Regions from separate parts of the Mycobacterium sp. ZZG genome, predicted to be linked through region 3. Evidence: predicted binding sites of a transcription regulator. Region 3 holds the regulator's gene; each other region holds the start of a gene.
What was found. Region 3 encodes LexA, which represses DNA repair genes until DNA is damaged. Its sites were predicted from a motif close to CGAACANNTGTTCG; they were not measured.
Positions count from the first base shown of each region.

Region 1: a site for LexA is predicted at 2,558-2,571, ahead of ACXMYJ_RS16970 (HNH endonuclease signature motif containing protein). Genes of this name have one in related genera too.
Region 2: a site for LexA is predicted at 2,767-2,780, ahead of cofD (2-phospho-L-lactate transferase). Genes of this name have one in related genera too.
Region 4: a site for LexA is predicted at 3,639-3,652, ahead of ACXMYJ_RS00580 (HNH endonuclease signature motif containing protein). Genes of this name have one in related genera too.

Region 1 is NZ_JBTBFV010000029.1:36,002-41,048, forward strand. It holds gene ACXMYJ_RS16955 (nitroreductase family deazaflavin-dependent oxidoreductase) at 1-66, opposite strand, end outside; gene aspS (aspartate--tRNA ligase) at 63-1,877, opposite strand; gene ACXMYJ_RS16965 (SRPBCC family protein) at 1,987-2,490, shown strand; gene ACXMYJ_RS16970 (HNH endonuclease signature motif containing protein) at 2,601-4,184, shown strand; gene ACXMYJ_RS16975 (hypothetical protein) at 4,257-4,556, opposite strand; gene ACXMYJ_RS16980 (ATP-binding protein) at 4,730-5,047, shown strand, end outside.
Region 2 is NZ_JBTBFV010000020.1:45,213-50,259, forward strand. It holds gene ACXMYJ_RS13660 (NUDIX hydrolase) at 1-229, opposite strand, end outside; gene ACXMYJ_RS13665 (coenzyme F420-0:L-glutamate ligase) at 226-1,566, opposite strand; gene cofD (2-phospho-L-lactate transferase) at 1,563-2,561, opposite strand; gene ACXMYJ_RS13675 (WhiB family transcriptional regulator) at 2,985-3,254, shown strand; gene ACXMYJ_RS13680 (metallopeptidase family protein) at 3,287-3,709, opposite strand; gene ACXMYJ_RS13685 (DUF3499 domain-containing protein) at 3,841-4,260, shown strand; gene ACXMYJ_RS13690 (phosphomannomutase/phosphoglucomutase) at 4,361-5,047, shown strand, end outside.
Region 3 is NZ_JBTBFV010000021.1:61,350-66,396, forward strand. It holds gene ACXMYJ_RS14150 (acyl-CoA dehydrogenase family protein) at 1-595, shown strand, start outside; gene ACXMYJ_RS14155 (LGFP repeat-containing protein) at 768-2,864, shown strand; gene lexA (transcriptional repressor LexA) at 2,878-3,564, opposite strand; gene ACXMYJ_RS14165 (LysM peptidoglycan-binding domain-containing protein) at 3,811-4,281, shown strand; gene nrdR (transcriptional regulator NrdR) at 4,459-4,923, shown strand; gene ACXMYJ_RS14175 (PhzF family phenazine biosynthesis protein) at 4,928-5,047, opposite strand, start outside.
Region 4 is NZ_JBTBFV010000001.1:101,402-106,448, reverse strand. It holds gene ACXMYJ_RS00595 (tetratricopeptide repeat protein) at 1-550, opposite strand, end outside; gene ACXMYJ_RS00590 (YhgE/Pip domain-containing protein) at 486-1,547, opposite strand; gene ACXMYJ_RS00585 (TetR/AcrR family transcriptional regulator) at 1,540-2,130, opposite strand; gene ACXMYJ_RS00580 (HNH endonuclease signature motif containing protein) at 2,267-3,634, opposite strand; gene ACXMYJ_RS00575 (PaaI family thioesterase) at 3,821-4,447, shown strand; gene ACXMYJ_RS00570 (FUSC family protein) at 4,419-5,047, opposite strand, start outside.

The sequences.
Region 1 (5,047 bases), on a different contig from region 3:
TGCGTCCAGCGCCGCAGTGTCGGCGACGAGCTTGTCTTTGTCCGGTTGCCTGTCCGGTGGTGTCATGCCTTGTCCAGCTTCTCCGGCTTGACGTCTATTCCGGACTCCTTGCGCTGCTGATCGGTGATCGGCGCGGGTGCTTCGGTCAGCGGGTCGACACCGCCGCCGGACTTCGGGAACGCGATCACCTCGCGGATCGAGTCCACGCCGGCCAGCAGCGCGGTGATGCGGTCCCAGCCGAACGCGATACCACCGTGCGGCGGAGCGCCGAAAGTGAACGCGTCCAACAAGAATCCGAACTTCTCGCGCGCTTCGTCGTGATCGATGCCCATCATCGCGAACACCCGTTCCTGGACGTCGCTGCGATGGATACGGATGGATCCGCCGCCGATCTCGTTGCCGTTGCAGACGATGTCGTAGGCGTCCGACAAGGCACTGGCCGGATCGGTGTCGAAGGTCGCCTCGGACTCGGGTTTCGGCGCGGTGAACGCGTGGTGCATCGCGGTCCAGGCGCCGGATCCGACCGCCACATCACCGGCGGCCGTCGCCTCGGCGGTGGACTCGAACATCGGCCAGTCCACCACCCACGTGAACGCCCACGCGTCCGGGTCGATCAGGTCGAGCCGTTTGGCGATCTCGATGCGGGTGGCGCCCAGCAGCGCCCGTGCCGACTTCGCGGTGCCGGCCGCGAAGAACACACAGTCGCCGGGATTGGCGCCCACGTGCGCGGCCAGCCCGTCCCGCTCGGCGTCGCTCAGGTTCTTGGCGACCGGCCCACCGAGCGTGCCGTCCTCGCCGATCAGTACGTACGCCAGCCCCTTGTGCCCGCGTTGCTTGGCGAACTCCTGCCAGCCGTCCAGCGTGCGCCGCGGCTGCGAGGCTCCGCCCGGCATCACCACGGCGCCGACATAGGGTGCCTGGAACACCCGGAACGGCGTGTCTTTGAAGTAGTCGGTGCACTCCACGAGCTCCAGGCCGAAGCGCATGTCGGGCTTGTCCGACCCGAACCGACGCATCGCGTCGGCGTAGCTGATCCGCGGCAGCGGCAGCGGCAGGTCGTACCCGATCGTCGACCACACGGCCTTGAGGACCTGCTCGGACACCGCGATGACGTCGTCGGCGTCGACGAAGCTCATCTCCATGTCCAGCTGGGTGAACTCGGGCTGGCGGTCGGCGCGGAAGTCCTCGTCGCGGTAGCAACGGGCGATCTGGTAGTACCGCTCCATACCCGCGACCATCAGCAACTGTTTGAACAGCTGCGGGCTCTGCGGCAGTGCGTAGAACGAGCCGGGCTGCAACCGGGCGGGCACCAGGAAGTCACGGGCGCCCTCCGGTGTGGAGCGCGTCAGCGTGGGGGTTTCGATCTCGATGAAGTCTTGCTCGGCCAGCACACTGCGTGCGGCGGCATTCACCTTGGAGCGCAAGCGGATCGCGTTGCCCGGCCCCTCCCGGCGCAGATCCAGGTAGCGGTACTTCAGCCGGGCTTCCTCGCCGGCGGTCTCGTCGAGCTGAAACGGCAGCGGAGCACTCTCCCCCAGTACCGTCAGCGACGTCGCGTTCACCTCGACCTCACCGGTGGCGATGTCGGGATTGGCGTTGCCTTCCGGACGGACCTCGACGACGCCGGTGACGGCGACGCAGAACTCCGAGCGCAACCGGTGCGCCTGCGCCAGCACATCGCCCTCCCGGAACACCACCTGAGCCACGCTCGGCCCGATTTTCCCGTCGCTACCGTCCTGCCCTCCGGACAAGCCGTCTCGCAGGTCGATGAAGATGACGCCGCCGTGGTCGCGACGGCGCGCCACCCACCCGGCCAGCGTCACCGTTTGACCGGCATCGGTGGGGCGCAATGAACCGGCGGTGCGGGTGCGCAGCACGAAGTACTCCTGTTCGCGGGGGATAGTCAACAGTTCAGTCTAGTGGGGCACGGTGGACAGCTCGACGAGGTCCGATCTTCCGTCGACCAGTCATGGTGACCTAACGTGTATGGTCATGCATCCCTGCGAGCGCGTCGGCCTGGACTTCGTCGACACCGCCCCGTACCGGTTCGTCAGCACCGTCGACCTGACCATCACCCCCGAGCAACTCTTCGAGGTACTGGCCGACGAGACGTCATGGCCACACTGGGCCAGTGTCATCACCAAGGTGACCTGGACCAGCCCGGAACCCCGTGGAATCGGGACGACGCGCACCGTGGACATGCGCGCCGGGATCACCGGTGCCGAGGAATTCCTGGCGTGGGAGCCATTCTCCCGCATGGCGTTCCGCTTCAACGAGTCGAGCACGTCGAGCATCTCGGCGTTCGCCGAGGACTACCACGTGGTGCCGACCGCCAAGGGGTGCCACCTGACCTGGATCATGGCGCTCAAACCCCATGGGCTCGCCGGGCGGTTCGGCCTGGCTGCCGGGAAGCCGTTGATGGCATGGATGTTCCAACGCTTCCTGCACAACCTGCGGCGCTACACCGATGAACGGTTCGCCGTGCGCTGAGGTCTGTGGCGCGGCCTCGCTGAGTGCGAAGAAACGTGCCGGCCGTGTCACAGCCCACGGGTAGAATCGCACATATGTGCGGCTCCTCAGGTTCTCGTGGGTAGCTGGGGGTGGAGTCCATCACCGGGTGGGCCGCTACTGCCTCTGCCGCCGAGGCCCGAAAACTCGCGGCCATCGCCGAACTTCACCGCCGCGTGGTCGGCGGTGAATTCCGCGAACGCCTCGCGATCGACGACACCGACGCCGCTGCCGCTCACGTCAGCTGCGCGCTGACCCTGCGCCACGGCAAAGCTGTCGGGCTCATCGACCTCGCCGTGACGCTGCGCGACCGCCTTCCCAAGGTCGGTGCCCGTTTCCTTGCCGGAGAAATCAGCGCGGGCATGATCGCCACGATCGCCTGGCGAACCTTCCTGGTCGGCCAAGCCGCACTTGCGGCCATCGACACCGCCCTGGCCGAGCACGCCCCGACCTGGGGCAACCTGTCCGACGCCAAACTCGCCCAAGCCATCGACGTGTGGATCCATCGCCACGATCCCGACGCCGTGCGCCGCGCCCGCAACGCCATGCGCGGCCGCTACTTCAACGTCGGCGACTACACCGACGAGAACACCGGCACCGTCACTGTGCACGGTCGCGTCAGCCTCGCCGACGCCGCATTGATGCAACAACGCCTGGCCATCATGATCGCCACGCCCTGCCCTGATGACCCGCGTACCAACGATCAACGCCGCGCCGACGCCGTGGGCGCCGCCATGGGTTTGGGAGTGTTCTTCCTGGCCTGCACCTGCCCCGACCCTGACTGCGCCGCCAAAGTGGACGACGGACGAGCCAGCAGCATCACCATCCACGTCATCGCCGACTCCGACTCCCTGCACGCCGAACCCGATCCGCAGATGCACGGAGACGCTCCCATCGAGGCCGCGCCCGCCCCACCTGGTCCGCCGGCCCAGCCCACGCCCACCGCCGAGCCCCCGCAGCTGTCGCCGTCCGACCCGGAGCCTCACCCGGTACCGCCGGAACGCAAGCCTGCGCTGATCCCTGGGTTCAACGGCGCGATCCTGCCCGCGCCACTGCTGGCCGAGCTGGTTCTGCACGGCGCCAAGATCCGCCTCGTCGACACGCTCAACCTCAAGACCGAACCGCGTTACAAGCCCTCAACCGCACTTGCGCGCTTCGTCCGCACCCGGGACATGACCTGCCGTTTCCCCGGCTGCGATCGTCCGGCCGTCTACTCCGATCTCGACCACACCCAGCCCTGGCCGGCCGGGTCCACCCACCCGGCCAACATCAAGTGCTACTGCCGCACGCACCATTTGATCAAAACTTTCCTTCCCGGCTGGAGCGACCACCAACACCCCGACGGCACGCTCACCGTCGTGACCCCCGCCGGGCTTCGGTACACCACGAAACCGCTGACAGCTCTGCTGTTTCCACACTGGAACACCACCACCGGACCCCCACCGCCACCACCGCCGAGCCACCAAGCCTCACCGAGCCGACCCGGCCGGCAACTGATGATGCCCACCCGCCGACGGACCCGCGCCCAGAACCGCGCCGCCCGCGTCACCGCCGAGCGCACCTACAACGCCACCCAACGCGCACTCGAACAATCCGCCCGACAAGCCACCGAAGCAGCGGCCGCGGACCAATCGTTCCGGCGACCCGGCTATGGCGACGACCCACCACCGTTCTGAAGCACGTTCATGCAAGTCGTCTGCGCGGCAGGCGAACCCGAACATCGCCGGGGGTCCGTTGCAACTCCGGTGTCACCTGTTGTCGACGTAGTAGATGCTGCCGGTCTTGCTGTTCTGGAACGTCCGATCGTTGCGGAAGTCGCGGACCGTGGAGCGGACGTCGCCTCCCTTGTTCACACCGACGACGTTGGCCTGGCTCAGCGGGGCATCCGACAGGCGGTTGACCACGACCCGGTGACCCTGGGCCTCCAGGTGGCTGATGGTCGCGTCGGCGTTGCCGCCGGTGGGGGCGGCAACCGCAGGAGCGGCCAGCCCGACGACAGCGGCACCCAAGCCGGCGGCGAAAGCGGTGGCGATGGTGAGGTTCTTCATTGTTCTTGCCCTTCCCGGTGGCATTTCCCTGTGGTTCTGACGGGTTAAACCGGCGGCTCAGCGGGTTCATTTCAGTTGGCAGAAATTGAGCTCCGCCTGGCAGGAATGAGTCGTCGGGCCGGTCCCGCAGGACTATGGTGAGCCCAACTGCCGTCAGATCGTCGGGATCGCGGATGGGTGAACAACAGACCCGGTGCCGAACCTGTAGCACCGAAGCCCGTCAGGGTGCGCGCTTCTGCGACCAGTGCGGCGCGGTGCTGTCCCCCGTGCCTCCGGTGCCCGAGTACAAGAATGTGACGGTGTTGTTCGCCGATGTGACCCGGTCGATGGACATCGCCAGCGCAGTAGGCCCAGAACGTCTGCGCGAGATCATGTCCGAACTGCTCGACAGGTCGACACGAGTGGTACGACGCTACGGCGGCACAGCCGAATTCATCGGGGACGGGGTCATGGCGCTGTTCGGCGCACCTGTCGCGATGGAGGACCATGCC
Region 2 (5,047 bases), on a different contig from region 3:
CGAGCTGCAACCACCGCCCGATCCGCGGGTGCAGCGTCAGCAGCGCGTGCCGTCCGCTGTGGTCGATCACCAGCGCCGAGCCCGTCACGTGCCCCGGCACGCACTCCCGCAGGCAACCGTCGGCCCGCGCCGCCAAGAACGCCAGCACCGCATGCCGCAGCGAGTCCTGAGCGTGGTCAGGCGGATTCCACGCGGTCAGCACATCGACAGTCGACTGATGCAGGCTCATCGGCGCACCAGCAGCGTATCGGTGGACACCGGCGGGCGTGGCGTCAACGGCTCGACGGGATAGCCGATGGCGATGGCGCCCAACGGTTCCCAATCGTCGGGCAGGTCCAGATCGGCCCGCACCAGGTCGGGGGCGAAGATCGTCGACCCGATCCAGCAGCTGCCCACCGATCGCGCAGCCAGCGCGACCAGCAGGCCCTGCACCGCCGCACCGGCCGCGACGGTGAACATCGTGTGTTCGGCCGCGGTGCGCCGCGCATCGGGGTAGGTGTGCGCGCCGTCGGGAACCATGAACGGAATCACCAACTCCGGCGCGTCGTAGAGGATCTGCCCGCGACCGACCCGACGCGCGACAGCGTCCGGGTCACGGCCGTCGCTGAGCAGATCGGCGCGCCAGCGCTCCTTCATGTTGTCGAGCAGCCGCTCCCGCGCCGTGGCGTCGCGCACCCACACAAAGCGCACCGGCCGCGTGTGATGAGGCGCCGGTGCCGTCAGCGCCTCCGCGACGGAGGCCTCGATCAGTTCCCCGGGCACCGGCTGATCGCTGAACGATCGCACCGAGCGGCGCAGCAACTGCGCCTGCGAGCGACCCAGCGCCAGCGCCTCCTCGGTGCCCAGCCAGAACAGGTCCTCCTCGCCGGCACGCACCAGCTTGCGCGCCGAGGACCCGTCGTCGCGCAGCGTCAGCCCCCGCACGACCGCGACCGGCACACCGGTCAGCTTGCCCTTGACCAGATCCGCGGCGGCGGCGATCTCGTCGGCGACCGCGATCTCGGTGACGATCAGCTCGTTGCCGTGCTGATCGCGTTCCCCGGCATAGGCGTGCAACACCTCCAGCCCCGCGGCGCCGATCGCGACGTCGGTCTGTCCGGTGCGCCACGCCCGCCCCATGGTGTCGGTGACGACGACGCCGACCCACACTCCGAGCCGCTCGTGCAGCGCCGCCACCAACGCCGCAGCGCTGCCGTCGGGATCGACGGGCAGCAGGGCCAATTCGTTGGAGTCGACGTTGGAGCCGTCCACACCGGCGGCGGCCTGCACCAGACCGAGGGCGTTCTCGGTGATCAGCGTGCGCCCCTTGCGGGCCAGAACCCGCACCGCCTCGTCATCGATCAGTTTGCGGCGCAGCGCATCCCGCTCCTGAGGGTCCGACGGGGCGGCGACCATCCGGCCCTCGGTCTTGGACAGCACCTTGCTGGTGACGACGAGCACATCGTCGTCCTGCAGCCACGGCGCGGCCCCGGCGATGGCCCCGGCCAGATCGTCCCCGGGCCGGAACTCCGGAAGCCCCGGTACCGGCAGCAGTTCCACCCGTGCCGACGTGCCGTGGTCGTTCACCAGGACACCCCGGCCAGTTCGATTCCGGCGCGGACCATCTCGGCGGTTGCGGCCGGATCGGTCATCAGCAGCGGAACCGACCGCACCTGCACGCCGTCGACCGACGCGGGGTCGCCGGTGTGCACCAGCCAGCCGTCCAGGATGCCCGTCGAGGAACGGGCACCGAAGTGATTGCCGACGGCCTCAGAGGTGCTGGGCACCCCGATCACGTTCAGGCACGCGTCGGCCATGCCGCGCAACGGCTTCCCGGCGATGATGGGGGAGTAGCCGATCACCGGCGCCTTGGTCGAGCGCAGCGCGCCGCGGATGCCGCCGATCGCGAGGATGGCGCCGACGCTGACCACCGGGTTCGACGGCGCGATCAGCACGATGTCGGCGTTCTCGATCGCCTCGGTGACACCGGGCGCGGCCGTGGCCTTGTCGGAACCGACGAATGCGAAGCTCTCGGTGGGGATCTGGGCGCGGTAGCGCACCCACCACTCCTGAAAGTGGATGGCGCGCTTCTCGCCGGCCGAATCGCCGGGCCCGGGATCGGTGACCACGACATGGGTTTCGCTGCGGTCGTCGCTGGCGGGCAACAACAGCGCACCCGGCGACCACCGCCGGCACAGGGCCCGGGTGACGTCGGAGAGCGGGTAGCCGGCCCGCAGCATCTGGCTGCGCACCAGGTGGGTGGCCAGGTCGCGGTCGCCGAGGCCGAACCAATCCGGCTGCACGCGGTAGGCGGCGAGTTCTTCCTTGGCGTTCCAGGTTTCGATCTTGTGGCCCCAGCCCCGCTCGGGGTCGATGCCGCCGCCGAGGGTGTACATGCACGTGTCGAGATCCGGGCAGATGCGCACGCCGAACATCCACGCGTCGTCGCCGACATTCACCACAGCAGTCACTTCATGCTCATTGGTATCGTGAGTGCCGAACTGCCCCAACCCCAATAGATGTTGGACGCCGAGCAAGAACCGTGCACCACCGACGCCACCGACCAGAACCGTGACCTTCACAACGATCGAGACTAGGCCGTCAGAGCCGCGAACTGCGCCTCGGGCGGAACGTGATAGACACGCCACAGCGCGACGCGCCGTAAACAAGTCACGGAATGGTATGAATTCCTGTTCTAGCGCTTGACCGGGGCAGCTAACGCGTGTGTAATCACACCAGTGTCATTTCGCGGTTCTCCGGCCGGTTCCGGTGTCGCAGACCGAGATTCGATCACTTGTTCGAATTGGGATGGCCGCACGTTCGGCAGTGGGGCCGGCATATACGGATCTACGAGACCTGTGGAGGAGGGGAACATGGCATTTGAACAGGCCGATTTCGGTGATTTGATTCGGTTCGACAACAGGCTCCTCGGCTCGGTGGGAAGTGCGCCGCACATCCAGACCGGACCGACACCGAGCGGAGCCAACGGGCGGCCGCAGCTGAGTCTGGTGCCCGATCATTCGGATTTCTTCAGCGAAGACTCCGAGCTGCCTGAAGAGGATCAGTGGCAGGAGCGCGCCCTGTGCGCCCAGACCGATCCCGAGGCGTTCTTCCCGGAGAAGGGCGGCTCCACCCGCGAAGCCAAGCGCATCTGCCAGGGCTGCGAGGTCAAGGACGCGTGCCTGGAGTACGCACTGGCCAACGACGAGCGCTTCGGTATCTGGGGCGGTCTGTCCGAGCGTGAGCGCCGGCGCCTCAAGCGCGGCATCATCTGATCTTCGAGCGCGCCCCGCGCGTTCACCCGCCGTCAGCCGTCGTCCAGGGTCGGGTCGATGACGGACGGTTCCACCCCCAGGTAGGTGGCGACCTGCGCCACCAGCAATTCATGCAGCAGCTCGGTCAGCTCGTCGGTGTCTTTAGCCCGACGCTCGATCGGCTTGCGGAACAACACAATTCGGGCGCGAGTGGAGTTACCTCGGACGTCCACCCCCGCAGGGATCAGCCGGGCCAGCGCGATCGGGCCGTCGGCTACCACCTCCGGTGGCCACTGCACACTGTCAGGATCTTTCGGCGCGATGCGCGGGATTTCGTCGACCGCCACGTCGAGCGTCGACACTCGGTCATGCCAGCGCCGCTCGATCGGCTCGTAGGCCTCCAGCACCGCCATGTCGAAGCGTTCGGCGCGGCTGCGCCACCCCGGAACGGTCGGGGGTAGCAACGGCCCGCGCATCTCCCGGCCCCGCCGCGACCCGCGATGAAGGCGCCTCGTCACGAAAAAGATCGTAACGGTTGGGCTTCGGCCGCCCGGCGGCTGCGCGTGTCCGCCGCAACCCGGACGACGTCGCAGGATAACCTTCCGCTGTGAATGTTCCCCGTCGCTGCTGCCGGCCTGGGTGCCCGCACTATGCGGTCGCGACGCTCACCTTCGTCTATTCGGACTCGACTGCTGTCGTCGGCCCGCTGGCCACCGTGTCCGAACCGCACTCGTGGGATCTGTGCGTCCTGCATGCCGGCCGGATCACCGCGCCCCGTGGCTGGGAGCTGGTCCGTCATGCCGGGCCGCTGCCGTCGCATCCCGACGACGACGATCTGGTGGCGTTGGCAGACGCGGTCCGAGAAGGCCGTGAGGCGACCGCGCCCGCCGCGGGCTTCACCCACGGGTTCAGCGACCCGGTCAGCGGTGTGCACGGGGGCGCGCTGATGGCCCCGCCTGCCCGGCGCCCCGAGACCAACGGACGCCGGCGCGGCCACCTGCGCGTACTGCCGGATCCAACGGACTAGGCCCTACCGCGAGGGCGATTCATCCGTGGGTGAGTCGCCGTGAGGAACGCCCGCGACGGCTAGGCTGATCACTACCAGTCTCTTCGTCCCAAGGAGCTCCATGTCTCGTCCCGCCGCGGCGGTGCAACGCGTCATCAAGGCCTATGACGTGCGTGGACTCGTGGGCGAGGAAATCGACGAGAGTTTCGTGCGCGACGTGGGGGCGGCGTTCGCGCGGCTGGTCCGTGACGGCGACACCCGACCGGCGACACAGATCGTCATCGGTCACGACATGCGGGACAGCTCCCCGGCGCTGGCCGAGGCCTTCGCCGACGGCGTCACCGCGCAGGGCCTCGACGTCGTGCGCATCGGCCTGGCCTCGACCGACCAGTTGTACTTCGCGTCGGGTCTGCTGGACTGCCCGGGCGCGATGTTCACCGCCAGCCATAACCCCGCCGCCTACAACGGCATCAAGCTGTGCCGCGCCGGCGCCAAGCCCGTCGGCAAGGACACCGGTCTGACCACGATCAGCGACGAGGTGATCGCCGGGGTGCCAGCACATGACGGTCCCCGGGGCGCCGTGTCCGACCGTGACGTGCTCGCCGACTACGGCGAGTTCCTGCGGTCGCTCGTCGACATCGCCGCGGCGCGCCCGCTGCACGTGGCCGTCGACGCCGGCAACGGTATGGCCGGCCACACCACTCCGGCGGTGCTGGGCCCGATTTCGTCGGTGAAGGTCTCGCCGCTGTACTTCGACCTCGACGGCACTTTCCCCAATCACGAGGCCAACCCGCTGGACCCGGCCAAC
Region 3 (5,047 bases):
GCTGCTCGTGGTCGAGCGCGGGATGGAGGGTTTCGAGCGCGGCCGCAAACTCGACAAGATCGGCCTGGATGCACAGGACACCGCGGAGTTGTCGTTCACCGACGTCAAGGTGCCCGCGGAGAACCTGCTCGGCGAGGAGGGGCAGGGCTTCATCTACCTGATGCAGAACCTGCCGCAGGAACGGATCAGCATCGCGATCATGGCGGCCGCCGCGATGGAGGCCGTGCTCGGCGTGACGCTGCAGTACGCCAAGGAGCGCAAGGCATTCGGCAAGCCGATCGGCAGCCAGCAGAACAGCCGTTTCCTCCTTGCCGAGCTTTCCACCGAAGCCACCGTGGTGCGCATGATGGTCGACGAGTTCATCAAGCTGCATCTGGAGGACAAGCTCACCGTCGAGCAGGCCGCGATGGCCAAGTGGTACTCCACCGAGAAGCAGGTCCACCTGATCGACCGCTGCCTGCAGCTGCACGGCGGCTACGGCTACATGCGTGAGTACGACGTGGCCCGCGCGTACCTGGACGCCCGCGTGCAGACGATCTACGGCGGTACCACCGAGATCATGAAGGAGATCATCGGACGCAGTCTGGGCGTCTGACGGGGGCCGGATCGGCGACAGCGCGCAGCTGACGGGCATATTCTTGGCCTGGATTCGGCGAGGTGACTTGGTTATCGACGTCCACTGAAGCAGAGTGAACGCACGCGGTAACTTTCTCAGAATTTTGCGTGGAGCTTGCACGAGGACCAGTCGCCGACCGCGGGGAGGAAGAATGAGCCGGCAGCCGATGCTGCGCCTACGTTTGGTCGGTCGTCTGACGGTCGGGCTGCTGGGGGTCGCCACCGCGCTCCTGCTGGCCCCGTCCGCGGCGGCGCAACCCGAGGCCGAAGCAAACGATGCGATCACCGCGGCCTGGCAGGCCGGCGGTGGCGACACAGGGCCGTTGGGTCCGAAATCGGGTGACGTGTATCCGGCCGGTGACGGCTTCGCTCAGAACTTCGCGGCGGGCAAGATGTTCTTCACCCCGGCCACCGGTGCGCACTTCATGCAGGGTGCCATCCTGGAGAAATACGAGTCGCTGGGTGGGCCTGCCGACAGCGACCTGGGATTCCCGACCATCGACGAAGGCCCGGGTCGCGCACCCGAGAGCCGCAACAGCACGTTCAGTGCGTCGGACAAACCGGTGATCTTCTGGACGCCGGCAACCGGCGCGAGGGTGGTCCGCGGACCGATCAACGCCGCGTGGGACAGGCTCGGCGGTTCCTCCGGCGTGCTCGGCGTGCCCTCCGAGGACGAGACCTACAACGGTTCCGTAGTGAGTCAGAAGTTCACCGGTGGCGAGCTGTCGTATGACTCCAGCGCCAAGAAGTTCACCACGGTGCCGCCCGAGCTGGCCGGCCAGCTCGGCGACCTCGTCATTGCCGACGACCCGGTCGCGGCGATCAACGCCGCACGCCGCGCCGCGGGCGGCGCCCTCGGCCCGCTCGGAGCTGCCGAGGGTGAGCCGTACCAGATCGGCTCCGACGGTATGGGCCAGGACTTCGTCAACGGCAAGATCTTCTACAGCCCGCAGACCGGAGCCAACGTCGTCACCGGCCAGGTGCTGGAGAAGTACGAGAGCGTCGGCGGTCCAGAAGGTGATCTGGGTTTCCCGATCACCAGCGAGCAGAACGGCGGACTGGCGCCGGCGAGTCGCATCAGCGCCTTCGCCGCGGACGACAAGCCGGTGATCTTCTGGACGCCCGACCACGGCGCGGTGATCGTGCGCGGCGCCATGAACGCGGCGTGGAACAAGCTCGGCGGTGCGACCGGGGAGCTTGGCGCGCCGGTCGCCGATCAGACGCAGACCGGTGATGTGATCACCCAGCGGTTCGCCGGTGGCGCGATCTCGTGGGATACCACAACGCAGAAGTTCAGCACCGAACCCGCCGGTCTGGCTCCGCAACTGGTCGGTCTGGAGGTGCCCGGCGCCCAGGCCCCGCAGGCACCGCCGCCGACATCGCAGCCCTCGGAGAACAGCGAGAGCTCCGGGCTGAAGTGGACCTGGTGGTGGCTGCTGGCCATCGTCCCGCTTGTGCTGTTGGCCGCTCTGGTCGGCTTCGCGGTGCTGCGCACCCGTGGTCGTCGCCGCGACGACGACCTGCTCGGCCGTCTGGGCGCCCCGGACGGCCACGCCTATGAGCCGGTACCGTCGGGTGCCGGCGCGCAGGCCCACGAGGACGGCCGGGAGGACGAACTGTTCGGGGACCGGTACGCCCGCGAGGGTCTGGGATCGCTGGGCTCGGCGGCGCCGGCGTCGAGCGAGGATTTCCGGTCGGACGTGCAGGGCTTCTGGGGGGCGCAACCCGGCGAAGATCAGAACGAGCACGGGCCGGCCGCCGACTCCGGCGACGCGCAGGAGGATCCCGACGCCGTCGACACCGCGCCGACACGGGTGCTGACACCCGAGGCCGAAGCACCCTCGCACGATGTGGTCGACGGCGGCCGTGGCGACGCGCACGACATCGTGGCCGAGCAGACAGAGTTGGACGCCGACCGCGAGCCGCTCATCGCGTCGGTCGGTGAGCCGGTCATCGCACCTGCCGACGAACCTGTCAACGTCGCCGCGGCACCACCGGCGCGCGATCCCATGGCCGACACCGGACGTCACGCGCGCATCGACGTCGACGAGCCGCTGCCGCTGGGCACCGCACTGCACATGCCCTTCGACGACCCGGGCGAGATCCCCGAGGGCTATCCGATCAAGGCCGACACCAAATCTGGCCTGTACTGGACGCCGGACAGCGGCGACTATCACGACGCCCCCGTCGAGATCTGGTTCGCCACGGAGGAGATCGCGCTCACGAACGGCTTCGTACGCGGCGAGTAGGCCGTCCGACCGGTCAGACCTTGCGGATGACCGTCACGACCTTGCCGAGCACCACGGCGTCGTTGCCCGGGATCGGGTCGAAGGCTGGATTGTGCGGCATCAGCCAGACCTGACCGCGGGTGCGTTTGAACGTCTTGACGGTGGCTTCGCCGTCGATCATCGCCGCCACGATGTCGCCGTTGTCGGCGACGTTCTGCTGTCTGACCACGACCCAGTCGCCATCGCAGATCGCCGCGTCGATCATGGACTCTCCGACAACCTTGAGCAGGAACAGCGAACCCTCGCCGACCAGCTCACGGGGCAGTGGGAAGACGTCCTCGACGGCCTCCTCGGCCAGGATCGGTCCACCGGCGGCGATGCGGCCGAGCACAGGCACGAACGTGGGTTCGGGTAGCGAATCCGAACCGGCGACGTCCGTCCCGACGACCGGTGTGGCGTTGTCGTCGGCCCCGCGGACGTCGACCGCCCGCGGCCGGTTGGGATCGCGGCGCAGATACCCCTTGCGCTCCAGCGTGCGCAACTGGTGGGCCACCGACGACGTGGACGTCAATCCGACCGCGTCACCGATCTCCCGGATGCTGGGAGGGTAGCCGCGGGTGGTCACGGACGCACGGATGACTTCGAGGATCGTTTGCTGACGCTCGGTCAGACCCGAATCGCGGCCGCGGCCGCCGGTGCTGTCATTGCTGTCGTCGCTCATGTGCCCGAATGTAGCCCGGTCACGGCCGATAATCAAACATGTGTTCGAGGCGTGTCGCATGCCGGCGGCCGAGGCCGGGATCCCGCGGAGGCTCTCCGGTGATGCCCTGGAGGCAACGACCCGGACGTGTCGGTGCCTTCGGTTAGCGTTCGCAACAGTTCGATCACGCGTTCTATTCATCGAACAGATGATCGACTATCGTTCGAACACAAGAGCGAAACACTTCTCGGATCGAAAGGCGAACTGATGACCATTCTCGACGACCGCGCGACATGGAACGAGTTCGAGCGGGCACCGCGCCTGCAGGTGACCGCGGGCCGGGTCCGGCCGGCGCGGCCGGGCCGGCGGTCTCCGTCCCGACGGCCCGGCGCTGCGCCGGTGCGACACCGGGGGACCGGCGTGCTGATGTCGCGTGCGCCGCACCGGCGCCGCCCGGTCACGCCGGCTACCACCGTATTGCTGGCGCTGGTCGCCGGCGCGATCACGCTGTGGCTGGGCCTGGTCGGGCAGTTCGGCAGTCTGGCCGCCGGCACGGCCGAGGTCCCCGGACGGCTCGCCGTGGTGCAGGTGCACAGTGGCGAGTCCCTGCACCAGGTCGCGCAGCGCGTCGCTCCCGGCGTCCCGGTCGCCGACGTGGTCGATCGGATCCGGGAGCTCAACAAACTCGAGTCGGCGGCGTTGGCCGCAGGTCAGACCCTGATCGCACCCGTCGTCTGATCGCACCCGTCGTCTGATCGCAGCCGGGATCTGATCGCCCGTGCTGCCCGAGCTCTGTGAGGACGGGGCCCGATGAGATACACCCCATGGGGTCCGGCCATGAGCCGCCCGTGTTCCACGCAGGTACGCTCAATGGCGTTCGAAGCGATTGACTGTCGGAGCGGCGAAGGAGCGGTGATGCACTGTCCTTTCTGCCGGCACCCCGATTCCCGGGTCGTCGATTCCCGAGAGACCGATGAGGGTCAGGCGATCCGCAGGCGCCGGTCGTGCCCCGAGTGTGGACGCAGGTTCACCACGGTGGAGACGGCGGTACTCGCTGTGGTCAAACGCAGTGGCGTGACCGAGCCGTTCAGTCGCGAGAAGGTCATCCGCGGGGTGCGGCGGTCGTGCCAGGGCCGGCAGGTCGACGACGACGCGCTGAATCATCTTGCTCAGCAGGTGGAGGACGCGGTCCGGGCCACCGGCTCGCCGGAGGTGCCCAGCCATGAGGTGGGCTTGGCGATCCTGGGTCCGCTCCGAGAGCTCGACGAAGTGGCCTACCTGAGATTCGCCTCGGTGTACCGCTCGTTCTCGTCAGCCGAGGATTTCGAGCGCGAGATACAGGCGCTGCGTGCCCATCGGAAGGTCACGGCCCAGAGCTGAGGCGTCACTCCAGTTGGCGCTGTCCATCGTCGACCACCCGGCCGGCGACCTGCACCCAGCCTTCGGGGCTCCATTTCGTCTCGATGATCGACCCCTCGCCCTGGACGATCGTCAGGTCTCGGCT
Region 4 (5,047 bases), on a different contig from region 3:
CGGGTGCCGGTTGACCGGTCCGGCTGTCCCACAACGCCCACGCGGTCACGTTGACCAACGCGTCGGCCGCCAGCGTGGCCACGTCGATGTCGTCCGGATAGTCCTGGGCGAGAGCCGACATCGCGTCGGCGTAGGCGCTGTGCCCGGCCTGCAGCGCCTCGGCGTCAGCGGGGTCCTCGGTGGGGAAGCGGGCGGTCAGCGCGGCGATCAAGCGGCGTTCGACGGCGGTCGCCCGGCCGTGTGCGGCCAAGCCGAGTTCGGTCCGCGCCCGCTGCAGCGACGCCGCGAGATCCACCGGGTCGAAGGCTTCCCAGCCCTTGTTGTAGTTCGGGCCGACGGCGTAGGCGATGCCCCAGTGTGCGAGCGCAAAGTCGGGGTCGAGCTCGAGGGCGCGCTCGAAGCAGCGGATCGCCTCTTCATGGTTGAACGCATAGGACCAGACCATGCCGCGGTCGAACCAGACCTGGGCGGCGGGCGATGGGGTGTCAGTCGGCCGATGGAAGGAGCCGAGGTCGTAATACGGCTCGGCGGTGCCCGGCTCGGCGCTCATACCAGGCACGATAATTCAGCCGCGCGGCGATGGCGGCAACTGCGAGAAAACAGCCGGCGCCGGCCCAGATCCCCAGCGTGACCAGGGGAGTGGCCGCGCCGTTGCCGCCGAAATAGGAGATGCTGCGCAGCAGCGAGACACCGGAGCCCTGCGGCACCACGGCGGTCAACGTGGCGTAGAAACTCGACAGCAGCGGCCGGCCGACCGGACCGGCGGCGGCCGCGTTGCCGACGACCACCAGGAAGACTCCCAGCGCGATCGAAGCGGCGGACCCGAAGGCGGCCGCGACGCCGGTGATCGCACCACCGACTGCCATCGCATAGAGCCACAGCCCGCCGAATACCTGCCAGGTGTGCCCGGTGAGGGCACCGAGCACCGGCCCGACGTAGGCGGTGACGACACCGGCGAGCACCGTCGAGAACACGGCCAGCGACGCTGTGCGCAACGCGAAGGTGGCCGGTGTGCGGACGCTGCCCATCAGCCGGCCGAGCAGCGCCGCACCCAGCGATGCGCCGATCGACAGGAAGATCACCGCGTAGAACTCGACGGTGCCCGACGGGTCGGCGGCGGTGGTCGGGGCGACATCCTCGACGACGGTGGTGAGGCCGGCGCGTTCGGCGGCGGCGCGGCCGACGCTCTCGGCGGCGGCCGCGGTACTGCGGCCACCGCCGCCGGCGACGTAGACGGTCAGCTGGTGATCGGAGGTCACCGAAAACGCGGTGTCGGCAACGCGCTCGTACACCTGGGCTCTGGCTGCGGCGGCGTCGCCGACTTCGTTGACCGACAGCGCATCTTGGGCACGCAGTCCGTCGACGATCGGCTGGGGCGCCGACACGGCGACGGTCATGTGATGCAACGTCGGTTTCGCGAATGCCCCGGCATAACTGGCCACCATGGCGAGCACGAAAACCGTCAAGGCGGTCAGAGCCAGCACGGTGATGCGCAATGCGGAACGATCACGCACCGGCGGGATTTCGGGGACGTGATGTCTACCCATGGGTGGAGCCTTTCGTCGGTGAGGAGATGCCCAGCAGCGCGTCGACGGTGTCGAGAGCCGCGCTGACCCGGGCTCGGAGATCGGTGACGTGGTCGTCTTCCATCCAGGACCGCAGCACCTCCATGAGCCCGCCCACCAGGAACCGGGTGACCGACTCGGCAGGCACGTCAGACACGATGTCCAGGACTGTCATGCCCTGTTCGGAGATCTGGCGGCAAGGCGTCAAGAGCGCGTCGCGGTAGGCGGCCAGCACGTGCTGGTGCACGGTGCTGGAGGCGACGTGGCGGCACAACCGTTCATGCCGGGCCGCGAAGCCGAAGAGGTCCTGGATCCGTGCGCGGGCGTCGTCGTGCTCGACTTGGGCGATCGTGCCGAACGCATGCGAGAAAGCTTGCGCCACCGCGTCGTCGCGGTCACGGAAGTGCCGATAGAACACCTGACGGCTGACCCCGGCCCGGGCAACGAGATCGCCGACGGTGATCGCCTCGACGGGATACTCGTGCGCTAGCGCGAACGCGGCCTCACGCAGTCGGGTGTGGACCCGTTCGGCGCGTGGGTCGGCACTTCGGCCGCGTTCGGTCATTCCACGAGACTAAAGACTTCGTTTACAGTTGTCTACGACAACTTAGGTAATCTATGCCACCGCTCCGCGGCCGGTGTGATCCTGGTCGCTGGACCGCAGTTCACTTGGCTGTCAATGCATTTCACCGGCCAGCGCCTCAGGGTCCTTGGTCATCTTCTGGGAGTAGGTGGCGTTCGGGGTGGTGGTAGCCGTTGATCAGCTGCGTGCGGTGCTGGCCGGTATCGAGCTCTGGTGGTGGAATCCATTCGGTCTGGTTTTTGGCGTTTTTGCTTGTGGTCCAGCCGGTGGTTTCGATCATCCGGTTGTGCGGTCCGCAGGCCAGGGTGAGGTCGTCGATGTCGGTCTGGCCGTCGTTCTTCCAGTCGGCGACCGCGTGGTGGACCTGGCACCAGTAACCGGGCACGGTGCAGCCCGGGCGGGTGCAGCCGCGGTCACGAGCGTGCAGCACGATGCGTTGCGCGGCGTTGGCCAGCCGTCGGGCCCGGCCCAGGTACAGGCTTTGACCGGTGTGCTCGTCGAAGACATACAGATAGTGATGGGCCTGGGCGGCCATGCGGATCAGGTCGGGCATCGGTAGCAGTGAACCGCCGCCGGTGACCGCCACCCCGGCACGTTTTTCCAGCTCCTGCAGGGTGGTGGAGACGATCACGGTGACCGGTAACCCGTTCTGGCTGCCTAGTGCCCCGGATTCGAGGTTGCGGCGCACCAGGGCTTTGAGGCCATCGTGATTGCGCTGCCCTTCGGTGCGGGTATCCCGGCACGCGGTCTCCGGTGCCCCATCCTCGCCTGGCTCCTTGTCCTGGTCGGGCATGTTGGCTCCGGGGGCGGCTTCTTTGGCCAGGGTCGCCTCCAGGTAGGCGCGGGTTTCGGCGTCGAGGTAGCCCGAGATCGTGCTGAACCCGTCGCGTTGCTGCTTGCCGATCTTCAGCCAGCGTTTCCGGGCCAGGTCGGTGTCGGGGGGTTCGGGGCCGTCCTGATCGATCATCATCAACAACCGCCCCGCGGCCTCATCCAGCTCTTCCGGGCCCATCCCCGAGCCTTTGCGCGCCAACTGCGCGTCGGCGTGCGCGCGGGTGTCCGCATCCACCCAGGCGGGCAGCTTCTTGTGGAACTTGGCGATCACGGTGATGTGCTCTTCGTCCAACAGGCCAAGGGCCTGGGCGGCGGCGGTGGCTTCCCACCGCGGCGCCAACGGTTGCCCCGTCATCGCCCGCCGGGGCCCCAGCATTTCGGCCCGTCGCAACCGCCGCCCGGCTTCGGCGCCACTGACCCGCAGCGCGGTAGCCAGCACGCCCTTCCACGATCCTTCACCGAGTCGGTGGGGTTGGGTCTCCTCGATCAAGCGGGCCAACACCTTGTGCTCCAGGGCCGGCACGCTGCGCAGCACCGTGGTCAGCTCGACCAGCAGCCCGATCAACTCACGGTGCGAGAGCTCCTCGGCCGCCTTGGACAGCACAGCGATCTGCTCAGCGATCGCCCCCACCGCCTCCGACACCAACTCCATACATCGAACACTAGTTCGAAGGTCTGACAAGCGAATTCGAAAAAGTGACCAATGATGCCGTAGCGACCAAAGAAGTATCTGAGGCGCCGAACGCGACGCGCACGAACAGCACATCCGAGATCGGCGACCTGCTCACCGGACCACCCCCGGCGTGACCCGTTTCTTGACACATGTTCTAGTCGAGGGGTGCTGGAGTACACCCAAGTCGACGGTATGAGCGCCACCGACGTCGCGCGGCTGCGGGCCGTGTACGAACCCCTGACCGAATCGGTGCGCGCCCTGATCGACGCGACCATCCGCACCGAGGCCGATGCCGACGCCGTCGTCGCAGCGAAAGCCGAAATCGACTCGGCCACCGCGCGGTTGCGTGCGGCACAGCTCGACGGCGCGTTCGGGGTGCAGTACGCCGCCGACGGAACCATGATGCCGTGGGGCAACGCGGTGATCGGCGTGCGCAACCCGAGCGCCCCGCCGGTGGTGATCCGCAAGGATCCCGACGGTTCGGTGCGCAGCGACTTCTACCTCGGCGCCGCCTTCGAAGGCCCACCCGGGCACGTGCACGGCGGAGTGTCGGCGATGATCCTCGACCACGTGCTCGGAGACGCGGCCAGTGCGCCCGGCGTGCACCGGCTCACCGGCACCATCTCGGTACGCTACCGGCGGTTGACGCCGCTCGGACGGCTGCGCTGTGAAGCCCGGATCACCCACACCGACGGGTTCAAGACCTACGCGGTAGGCCACATCGCCGACGGCACGGGTGTCACGGTCGAGGCCGAGGCCGTGTTCATCGAACCGAAATGGGCACGGGGCTGACGCTGATCGACGACACGCTGCGGGTGATGGCGCCGATCTCGGCGACCAGCATGCGTGCCGGACCCTCGCCGGCGCCCTGACGCGGCACGGCGTCGCGCAGCCGCTGTTCGGCGACCGCCAGCTCCGCCCCGTCGACCGTCCACGGCGACGCAGCCGTCGGCGGGTCCCCACGCAGCGCCTCGACGTATTCGTCGACGGCGATCACGAAGTCGCGGTCGTCGGTGATCGGGTGCCCGGGCAGCTGTTCTTCCAAGGTTGCGCAGGAACTGGTCACGGTGTTCAACGCGGTGCGGTAGGCGCGCAGCCAGTGCCGCAGTTCGCGGGACTCCATCCGCATCGCGCCGGAGGTCGCCTCGAATGACGCGCGCGCGCGAAACGCTCGCTGCCAGGCGGCTGTCATCGCTTCTCGAGGATTACCGTCGTCGTGCACATAACCCTTGATCACCGTTGCGGCGTAATCGATCTCGGTTTTCAGCAATTCCCCGGCACGCTGTGAGAGCCGCGTCATGGCATCGTCGGGCACCACCACGTGGGCGACCAGTGCCAGCGCCCCGCCGAAGAGAGTGGCCAGCAGCGGGTCGCCCAGCGCCGGAGGCACGT